2 regions of the Alcanivorax borkumensis SK2 genome follow, and region 2 is predicted to be linked to the other one. Evidence: predicted binding sites of a transcription regulator. Region 2 holds the regulator's gene; the other holds the start of a gene.
What was found. The regulator sigma-54, encoded in region 2, starts transcription at its own class of promoters, with help from an activator protein. The targets are predictions, from matches to a motif close to TGGCACNNNNNTTGCTNT.
Positions count from the first base shown of each region.

Region 1 (5,336 bases), 1.5 Mb from region 2:
AACAGCTTACGTGCCATGGGTTGCCTAACCGTCAAATAGAGTGAAAATGGGCGCGGATTATAGCGCTGACTGCGGCAAACTGCGAACCGGAGGAATCATGGGAAAACTGCTGTATGTGCTGCCATTACTGGTAGCGTTGATGTTGGCTGGCTGTGGCAAGCAGGAAAGCGATCTACCGGTGAATACTCGTTTGGGCGGTGATTTCACCCTGACAGACCAGAATGGTGCGCCTTTTCAGGCAGAAAAGTTGAAGGGTAAAGTGTCGATTCTCTTTTTTGGTTACACCCATTGCCCGGATATTTGCCCGGCGGTGCTTGCCCAAGTGGCCCAAGTTTATCGCCATCTGGAAGAGGACGGGGTAGCTGATCAGGTTCAGCCGGTGTTTATTACTTTTGATCCTGAGCGCGATACAGTGGCTCATCTGAAGGAATATCTACCCTGGTTCAAGGCAGATATGATTGGCCTGACCGGTAGCCTGGAACAGATTCGCGAGGTTGCCAAGCAGTATGGGGTGGTCTTCATCAAGGACCAAGAAGCCGGGGAGCAGGGCTACCTGTTTACCCACAGCGACTACATATACCTGCTGGATGAACAGGCGCGTGTGCGCAAACTGTACCCGGCGGATTTCAAGATTGACGAGGTGGTAACGGATGTTGAATCACTTTTATAAAAAAACGTGCCAGGGGGCTGCCCTAGCAGCATTTCTGTGCTCTGGCATCGTCCATGCCGATGTGAGTATTTCAGAGGGGTGGCTGAGGGCTGTGCCACCGGTATCGCCGACCATGGCCGGCTACCTAACCGTGACGAATAACGGCGCGTTCAGCGTAAAAATCATTGGTGCCAGCAGTGAAGTCGCGGGTCACACCATGCTGCATAGCATGAAAACCCTGAAGGATGGCACTCGTAAAATGGGGCATTTGCACCACATCATGTTGGAACCGGGGGAATCTTTCTCGTTATCACCGGGCGGCGACCATTTGATGCTAATGAAACTTCGGCGAGTGCCCCAGCCTGGGGAATCGGTCACGGTTTGTCTGATGCCGGAGGAAGGGGATGAGATCTGCGCCAACCTGCCGGTGTTGCGTGAGGCTCCCGAGGTTTAAACGAGCCTACACAAACTTGCGTTTGCGCCTCTTCTGCGCAATGGATAGCGCGCATACACTATAAATATGCGTCTGTTAATCCTGATTATACTCATCGTTATTCCGCTGGTGGCTACGGCAGATTGTCCACGGCTTGCTGCTGCCCGAGGTGTGCCTGCTGCGCCAGATCAGGTATGGGCTCTGGCCACCCTAAATCTGTGGCGTTTGCGTGATGAGCACAGGCATAGCAAGCTGGATGACCCTGTATCGGCCATGTTGCTGGAAGCGAGATTGAATGCGCTAGCGGACTTTATTGTGGTGGACTTGAACGCGCCGCACGTTCTTGCGTTCCAGGAAGTGGAGAACCAGATTGTATTGAACCGGCTTGCAGAACGGCTGGCATTACTGGGTTATCGGTATCGTTCAGTGTTACGCGAAGGTAATGATCCTTCCGGTATGGATGTGGCGGTGATGTATCGTTCGCCGGTAAATATTGGCTCGGTTGGCACCCTTTTTTCAGACCAACGCTTGCGTGGCCATGCGCTTTATTCGCGTCCGCCTTTGGTGGTCGATATTGAGGCACCGTTAGCGGCCCGGCTGGTGGTGGTGCATTGGCGCAGTGCGAAGAATTTAAAGAAAGCACAGGTGTATGAAAAACGGCAAACTCAGGCGGCATTATTGGCTAATTGGGTCGCTGCGCAGAGAAGCCCGTTAATTGTTGCTGGTGATTTTAATACCACTTGGGGGCAGGGGCGATTTTCGGCCAGCTACCGGCGTTTTGAGCAGGCGGGGCTGCTGAATACCTGGGCTGAATTGCCTAAAAAATCACGCTACAGTTTTCGTTATCGATGCCAGCCACAGGCTCTGGATCATATTTGGGTGTCTCCTATTTTAAAAGCGTTCGTTAATCAGGTGGCGGTGAGTCGCGGTCATGCGGGTCGCTACGATAGTCTGTACCGCTCGAAGGGAGTGAGCCCTGTATCAGATCACGATGCACTGGTGGTGTATTTCACAAACCCTGTAGCGGGAGGCTAGGCGCTAGAAGAAATAATATGGGGCATTGTTTGAGTCAGTGGGGGCCGCTTTGCTTTTACGCGTCAGGCATTGATCATCAAACGTAAATTAAAAAAACGCCGCAGGGTTGCTTGCGTGTTTGCGAGGACCTAGGGAGGAGCCCCGCGGCGTAAAATCGTGAGCGACCGGAGTCGCTCAAATAGCGTTGTCGTTTATAGCGGGAAGCTGTAGCCGACGACGAACAGAGGGTCTTGATCATCGGAAACGGGGGAGAATTTATCGCTATCTACAACCTTGGAGACGGTAAAGGTCAAGTTTTCGATGGGAGAGTAGCTCAAGTCCACGTGGGTGTAGTCACTGTCGTCAGCTTCATACATCCAGGTGCCCACTAAGATACCAAAATCTTCGTAGTCGTAGCCCAAGGTAACGTAGTTGTCATCACCAAAGCTCATATCGGTAGAGCCATCACCCCCATCAGAAATATTCTTCTCCCAGCCAGCATAGCTGTATAGGGTCGCACTGAAGCCCCCCATACCCAGGCCGAGAATAATTTCGCCCAGCTCCCCGGCGCCCACATCGAATTCCGGGTAAACGTAGGTGATGTAGGACAGGTCATAGCTAAGGCCGCCTGCTTCACCACCGAAACCTACGTAGAAATCGGTTTCAGTAGAAGTGGTGCCCCCTGCTACGGCTGTACCAGCAGAAGAAATCCAAGTGCCTGCATAAAAGCCTGCGTCGGTGGTGAAGTCTAGGCTGCCGGAAACGTTAGCCGTACCGGCAGACACATCCTGACCACGCCACAGGTACATGCTGGCAATCCCCAAACTACCACTGATTTCTGCAGCTGCCATAGACGGAGCCACCACGCTTGCTGCCGCAATAGTGGAAGCAATGAGCGTTTTCTTCAGACCAAGTACGTTTTTCATGTGCAACCCTCTTAACAAGTCTAATTTGTTCAAATGTGCGCGGGTGGCGCACCGCCTATCAGGCTCGAAAGAGAGAATGCAGAGAGCGTGCCAGTTTTGTTTTTTCTTTATATAACAGTGGCTTGAGTATAATTAGGGCGAGGTGAGCGGTGTGGGGTACCAGTAACAAGGAAGAGGGTGCACCGCAATGGTGCGGCGCACCAAGTTGGGGTGTTTATGACGGGCATTCCCAGTCGACGTGTACGGCGTCCGCGGAGCGACCACGACTATCGGTTAGTGATAGGCCGCATTGCCCCTGACTGAAACTAAATTTTGCCTGATAGTGTTCGCCCGCCAGCGCTTCGAATTGCAGAGCGACTCGACAGCGGTCCCGCGTGGTGCTGTTGGTGCTTTTTTTGTTGTAGAGAATGCCAATCCGAGCTTGCTTAGAGGCTTCCAAGCTAGTCGTTACTTCTGGGCTCTTTTTCATGGCCTCCATTAGCTCATTCAGGCTGTCGCCGCCAATGGGCCGTTGAGAAATGGAAAACTCGGTGGATTGGAATCCCTCGCCAGGGACACAGATAACAGGCTGCGCTGCTGTATCGTTGCTGGTAAAGGTGATCTCGGCGGTGTTATCACCGTAGGGTTGTTGGTAGCTACTGAAGTGCTGGCACCCAGTGAAAAGCAGAGCAATAGCCGGAACAAGCAGAGGTTTCATACCTGGTTTCCTGAAAGTCGAGTTAGGGCAAGTGTAAGGCAGAGCGCGTCGTGACCCAACCTTGTGCACAAGGCGATGCAATTGCAGGGCCAGTTCCGGGTGGAATCAGTGGTTTTCCAAAAACCAGTGTTGAATGGCTTTTTGGGTGAGGAGGTTACGTTCACTGGCAGAGGGCAGCCAATTGCCGGCATTACTGGCCATAGCGGTGAGGAACTCGAACAATGGTAGGTGTTGGCGTAGAACCCGGTGGTGGCGATGGCTGATCATTGGATTGAAGTAACCGAAAAAATCCAGCATTTGGCGTGGGTTTTTACGCACCCAGAGCCACGAGCCCATTTCTAGTGTGAATGGCAGGAAGGTGCGGTCCGGCTGCTGTTCCTGAGCGTCGTCGTAAAGGTAATCCCACAGGTCTCCGTGGGTGGTGTAGTTAATTGACTGCGGCTCGATGAGGTAGGGGTGATGGTTCGGGTAAGTTTGTTCAAAGACCTGCTTTAGTTTGTAGACCTCAGCAATGTGTGGAATCGGTCGGTGGCTTCGTGCGTAACAGCACCACACTCGATCTCGGCGGCCAAAGCCGCTGTGACAATCCAGGCTCATGGAGAACGGCGAGGAAAACAGTTTCTCGCGTACCGTGCGGATGACTGCCTGGGCCTCAAGCTCCATGGGAGCGCCGGCTTTTCCCCTATACCAAGGTAAATGGCGGCTGATGCGATGGCCGCCCACTAAAAAAGGGACCCTTCCCATGGCGTCTACTGGAGCGTTGCGCATCAGATCTACCCCGTTGGGGTTGCTGCGGGTGCGTCGCCAGATACCGCCGGGATTAATCATCGGCATGAATACCAAACGTACTTTTTCTAGGCGGCGATGTAGCTGGTCATCCCATTGCAGGCGATGAATCAGGCTGTGCAGCCAGGACAGCAGTACCTGGCTGCCAATTCTTTCTACTCCATGGACGCCACCAAAGAACCCTACTACCGGCGCATTGGGCGAACGGCTGCCTAGTTCAATTACCTGTATCGGCAAGGACAATTCGCCTATGGGTACGTGGTGTACTGTGGTGACGCGAAGGTGCCGCTCTCCGTGGCGTATTAATGCATTGAGTTCCAGCAGCTCTGGTAGGTGGCGTTGCAATAAGTAGAGCTTGTCTTCCATAGGAGGGGTAAGAGAGAGGCACAAGGTGTTGCTGAGAATAGAGGTTGGAGATAACAGATATGTGACGATGCAAGCCCCACCCGTGTGTGCTTGGCGCTGACCCGATAAATCGCGGGGGAATTCCGTTATCTGCCTCCACACAGAAGTGAGCCGTGTTGTAGCTGGAAGCTTGAGGTTCTTTTCTCCCTTTCACCAAACCGTGATGCCACTGTCAGAAGGCTGTCATTTGATCTGTTTAATTTCTCGTTCACGGTAGCCAGAAAACCGGGAGCGTCTGTAATGACACCATCTCTGGATTTTTCTTTTGCCCTCCGTACGGGGGATTTGCTGCTTTTTTCCGGCCGGGGCTTTACCAGTGATGTGATTCGGGTTTTTACGCGCAGTCCCTGGAGCCATATTGGCATGGTGCTTCATCTGCCGGGCCAGCCAGAGCCGTTGGTATTGGAGTCCACTACGCTCAGTGAA
Region 1 covers NC_008260.1:2,204,262-2,209,597, reverse strand. The annotation lists gene miaB (tRNA (N6-isopentenyl adenosine(37)-C2)-methylthiotransferase MiaB) at 1-17, opposite strand, end outside; gene ABO_RS09945 (SCO family protein) at 98-670, shown strand; gene ABO_RS09940 (copper chaperone PCu(A)C) at 651-1,103, shown strand; gene ABO_RS09935 (endonuclease/exonuclease/phosphatase family protein) at 1,170-2,117, shown strand; gene ABO_RS09930 (TorF family putative porin) at 2,309-3,022, opposite strand; gene ABO_RS09925 (hypothetical protein) at 3,237-3,719, opposite strand; gene ABO_RS09920 (M14 family zinc carboxypeptidase) at 3,825-4,871, opposite strand; gene ABO_RS09915 (YiiX/YebB-like N1pC/P60 family cysteine hydrolase) at 5,151-5,336, shown strand, end outside.
Region 1: ABO_RS09930 (TorF family putative porin) is a predicted target of sigma-54. The motif match lies at 3,098-3,115, and genes of this name have one in related genera.

Region 2 (5,336 bases):
AGCGCTCTGCCTGGCCAAGACAATGCGGTGGCTATGGCACCGGCAATCATTGCTGACCAGGTTAGCGCGCGAGCCTTCAGCGAAAAAGATGGTAGCCTGCAGTACCACTTAACTGCGGACAGTTTAGTGCAGTTCGACCACAATCCGCTCACCAAGATGCAAGCCCCAGTACTGATCATGGCCAACGACAAAGGCAGCTGGACCATCACTAGCGAGCAAGGCATCGTGCAAGAAGACGGCGACCTGATCTCTTTTCTTGGCAAGGTCAATGTGAATAATCCGATCCAGAAAATGACCGTGAATACAGAAGAACTGCATTTCAACAGCGACACTAACATCGCCACCACCCCCGGCGACGTAGAAATGCGGTTTGACTCCGGCCAGACCCGTGCTGGCGCCCTGGAAGCAGATCTCAACAAGGGCGTTCTGGAACTAAAACAAGGAGTAAAGAGTGAATTTGAAGCACCGGCTTCATAGCACCTGCAATCTCGCCGTACTGGCATTGCTTATAGCTTTCCCCTTGGGCGTTCAGGCCGCCCCCATGGAAGGCACGATCCAGGTCACGGCAGACAACGGTCGTTTCGAGCAGAGTGCCGGCAGCGGCGTGTACAGCGGCAACGTGGAACTGATTCAAGGCAAGCGCAAACTGTTTGCCGATGAAATGCGCATGTTCACCCAAAATAGCGAGCTGGTTCGGGTGGAAGCTACCGGCACCCCGGTGCGCATGGAAGAGGGTGAAGGCCTTAACGCCCACGCTGAAAATCTGGTTTACAATATTAAAGCTCGCACCTTGGTCCTGACCGGCGATGCCTACATCGAACACCAGGGCAACACTTTCGAGGGCGCCAAGGTAGAATACAGCCTAGACTCCAAGCGAGTGGACGCCAGCAGTGAAGGTGACCAACGGGTGCGGCTGGTAATCCCCGCCGAAAACCAGACAACCAATGCCCCTGTCGACGCGAATATTGAAGCGAATAACAGCAACCCAAACGACACCCAAAGTGAAGGCAGCGACAGCGCATCACCTAAGGCGGAGCCCAACACACCATGAGCCATTTACGCGCCCATCACCTAGCAAAAAGCTACAAGGGTCGCCGGGTTATCGAAGACGTTTCCCTGGATGTAGAAGCCGGCCAAATTGTCGGGCTACTGGGGCCCAATGGGGCCGGCAAAACCACCTGCTTCTACATGATTGTTGGGCTAGTGGAGGCCGATGCCGGTCGCATTGAAATCAACGACACGGACATTACCCACCTGCCTATGCACGGTCGCGCCCAGCGGGGGATTGGCTACCTGCCTCAAGAAGCCAGTATCTTTCGCCGTCTAACGGTGGAAGAGAACATCATGGCCATCCTAGAAACCCGCAAGGAGCTTAGCAAAGCAGAACGCCACGAGCGCATGGAAGGCCTGCTCAAGGAATTCCACATCGGGCACATCCGCGATTCGCTGGGGATGAGCCTGTCCGGCGGCGAGCGCCGCCGCGCGGAAATCGCCCGAGGCTTGGCCACAGACCCTGACTTCATTCTGCTGGACGAACCTTTTGCTGGCGTTGACCCCATCTCGGTTAACGACATCAAAGGCATCATTCGCCACCTCAAAGAACGCGGCATCGGCGTCTTAATCACCGACCACAATGTACGCGAGACCCTGGATATCTGTGACACCGCTTATATCGTCAGCGCTGGCCACATCATCGCCTCCGGTGACGCGGATATTATCCTTGCCAACCAACAAGTGCGAGACGTCTATCTGGGCGCCGATTTCAGACTATAAGGTCCGCCGCAAATCCTCTCTTCTATTGTGACTTGCGGTCATCCCTAGCACACAGTTTCACCTGGCACAAATATTGCTTAGCGTGTAGATAGACTGCTATCCTGGGTTTTTTGGGGACTAGCAGAATACTGAGCAGTATGAAGCCCACACTACAATTACAAATTGGCCAGCAGCTCACCATGACACCGCAGCTGCAGCAGGCCATTCGCCTCTTGCAGCTATCCACTTTAGACCTGCGCCAGGAAATCCAGCAAGCAGTAGAGAGCAACCCCCTGCTGGAATTGGCAGACGATTTCGGTGACGATGCCCTCCCCGAGCATGACGAAGAACGTCAGGATGAAGAGCTCGACACCGACCGTGATAACGCCCTAGAAGAACTGATACAAGACGAGCCCGAGGTGGAAACCGAATGGGATGACGTCTATTCCGGCCAGAGCACCAGCAACAGCGCCGCACTCCCCGACGATGCCGACGAATGGCAGCAACGACACGCCGTTTCCGGCAACTTACAGGACCACTTGCTCTGGCAGCTAAACCTCACCCCCATGAGCGATGTAGACCGGATAATCGCCATAACGATTATCGAGTCCCTGGACGACCGTGGTTACATCACTGCCCCCCTAAGCGATATCGTCGACATGGTGAATGCCCAGCCAGACCTACTCACCGAAGGAGACGAACTGGAGCACGATGAAGTGCTTGCCGTGCAGCACCGGTTGCAACAGTTCGACCCGGTGGGCGTCGCCAGCGTCAACCTAGCTGACTGCCTCGGCGTCCAGCTGCGCCAACTGCCAGCGGACACCCCATTGCGCGACGAAGCCTCTGCCCTACTGGAACATCTGAACCTACTAGAAAAGCACGATTACACCGCACTGCGCCGCACCCTTCAACTCTCTGAAGAGGTCCTTCTAGAGGCTTTATCCCTACTGCGCACCCTGGACCCAGCCCCCGGTGAGCAAATTGGCGAACCTCAAGTGGACTACGCCGTTCCTGACGTGATCGTCCGCCAACATCAAGGTCGCTGGCAGGTGAGCCTAAACGACGACGTCCTTCCGCGGGTCAACCTGCAACAGCAATACGCGAGCATTGCCCGTACCACCAGCGGTGAAGACGGGCAATATTTGCGCAATTGCGTTCAAGAAGCGAAATGGTTCATCAAGAGCCTGCAAAGCCGCCACGACACTTTGCTCAAGGTGGCCACCCGCATCGTGGACGTGCAACAAGGGTTCTTCGATTATGGCGATGAAGCCATGAAACCCCTGGTTTTGGCGGATATTGCCGATGCTGTTGAAATGCATGAGTCAACCATCAGCCGGGTCACCAATCAGAAATACATGATGACACCACGCGGCGTCTTTGAGCTGAAATATTTCTTTTCCAGTCATGTGGGAACCGACGGCGGCGGTGAGTGTTCCTCCACTGCTATTCGTGCCATTATTAAGAAACTGGTCGCTGCAGAGAATCCCCGCAAGCCACTCAGTGATAACAAGCTGGCGAGCTTGCTCAATGAGCAGGGAATCAATGTAGCGCGCCGGACCGTCGCCAAATACAGAGAAGCGATGAGAATACCGTCTTCTAGCGCCCGTAAACGTTTAGTGTAGAGCGCCAGAACGGACCCAGGAACGCGGGGAAAACCTTGCGAGGCCAGCCTGAAAGGCTGAATAAACAAGGTCTTTATCCCGGGTTTCTCAAACAGGTAAAGGAGCCAGCCATGCAAATTAATATCAGCGGTCATCACCTGGAAATTACCGATGCCTTGCGCACTTATGTGGGAGATAAATTTTCCCGCCTTGAGCGCCATTTCGACCAAATTACCAGCATCCAGGTGATTCTTTCCCCGGAACCCAAAAGCCACAAAGCCGAGTCCACAATTCATATTTCCGGGGCCGATGTCTTTGCCACCGCTGAGGCAGATGACATGTATGCTGCGATCGATAAACTGACGGACAAATTGGATCGTCAGATTCTTAAACACAAAGAAAAAGCCGTCAGCCACAAGCACGGTCACTAACCCAAAGCGACAATTATGCGAGTTCGCGAACTACTGACTCTGGCCCGCACCCATCACGGCGTGCAGGCCAGCAGCAAGAAACAACTGCTTGACCAGGTTGCACAGCTGGCAGCTGCCAGCTGTGGCAGCCTTAATGAGCAGGAAGTCTTCGACGCTCTGGTCGCCCGGGAAAAACTGGGCTCCACGGGCATTGGCGAAGGCATTGCCATTCCTCATTGTCGACTAGGACATTGCCAACAGGCTGTAGGCCTGTTGTTAAAACTAGAAACCCCCATTGATTTCGACGCCGTTGACGGTCAGCCTGTGGATTTGGTGTTTGTATTACTCGTCCCCCAGGACAACCCGGAACAACATCTCAAAACCCTCAGCCATCTGGCCTCCCTGTTCAACGACGAGACTTACCGTACAGAACTGCGACGCAGCATTGACAACCAGCAGCTCTACCAGGCGGCGATAGAATCTGAGGCAGAGTTACGATTGGCATCATGAAGCAACACAGCAGGCTCTCGCGCATTATGCCGCGCATCCAAAACACGTCCTCACCTATCGGTCTTGCGTTCCAATATACTGCGAGCCACCCGCGAGCGGTGCAACCATGAAACTCACCATTATCAGTGGGCGCTCCGGTTCAGGGAAAACCACCGCGCTGCAGGCACTGGAAGATCAAGGCTTTTACTGCGTCGACAACTTGCCAGTCGGCATGCTACCCACCCTGGCAAAACAACTCAGTGAAGGCGACCCCCCAATTGAGCGGGTCGCCGTTGGTATTGATGCTCGCAACCTCCCCGCCCAGTTACTGGCCTTCGACAACATTCTTCACGCACTTAATGAACAGCAGGTTCGCAGCGAAATCATCTACTTAGATGCGGATGATCACACTCTTCTTACTCGCTTCAGCGCTACCCGTCGCCGCCACCCACTGGGCACCGATCAACGCTCTCTGGCCGACGCCATCGGCCATGAACGTGAGCTACTGGCCAACATCCGCCAACGTGCCGACCTAGTCATCGACAGCAGCAACCATGACGTCCACACCCTGCGCAATCTCATGCGTGAACGGGTAGCTCGCCGTGAAGCCACACTGTCATTGCAACTGGAATCCTTTGGCTTCAAGAATGGCCTGCCCACCGATGCCGACCTTGTGTTCGATGTGCGAGTGCTGCCCAATCCTCACTGGCATGCAGACCTGCGTCCTTTCACCGGCAAGGATGACTGCATTATCGAGTTTCTTAGCCAGCACCAGGCCAGTCACGACATGCTCAAAGATATTGGCGATTTCGTTGTGCGCTGGCTACCGGCCTTTGCCAACAGCGACCGCAGCTATGTCACCGTGGCGATCGGTTGCACCGGCGGCCGCCATCGCTCCGTCTTCATCACCGAACAGCTGGCAAAAAATCTGCGCGCAGAAGGCATTGTCCTTCAGGTCCGCCATAGGGAACTCTAACCCAGCAAGCAGCCACCTCCTCCGACCACAAGATGACCGATGATTGAAAAACAACTCGATGTAATCAACAAACTCGGCCTGCATGCCCGCGCTGCCGCCAAAGTAGTC
Region 2 covers NC_008260.1:608,894-614,229, reverse strand. The annotation lists gene lptC (LPS export ABC transporter periplasmic protein LptC) at 1-477, shown strand, start outside; gene lptA (lipopolysaccharide transport periplasmic protein LptA) at 452-1,051, shown strand; gene lptB (LPS export ABC transporter ATP-binding protein) at 1,048-1,773, shown strand; gene ABO_RS02865 (RNA polymerase factor sigma-54) at 1,911-3,374, shown strand; gene hpf (ribosome hibernation-promoting factor, HPF/YfiA family) at 3,485-3,784, shown strand; gene ptsN (PTS IIA-like nitrogen regulatory protein PtsN) at 3,800-4,273, shown strand; gene rapZ (RNase adapter RapZ) at 4,380-5,228, shown strand; gene ABO_RS02845 (HPr family phosphocarrier protein) at 5,268-5,336, shown strand, end outside.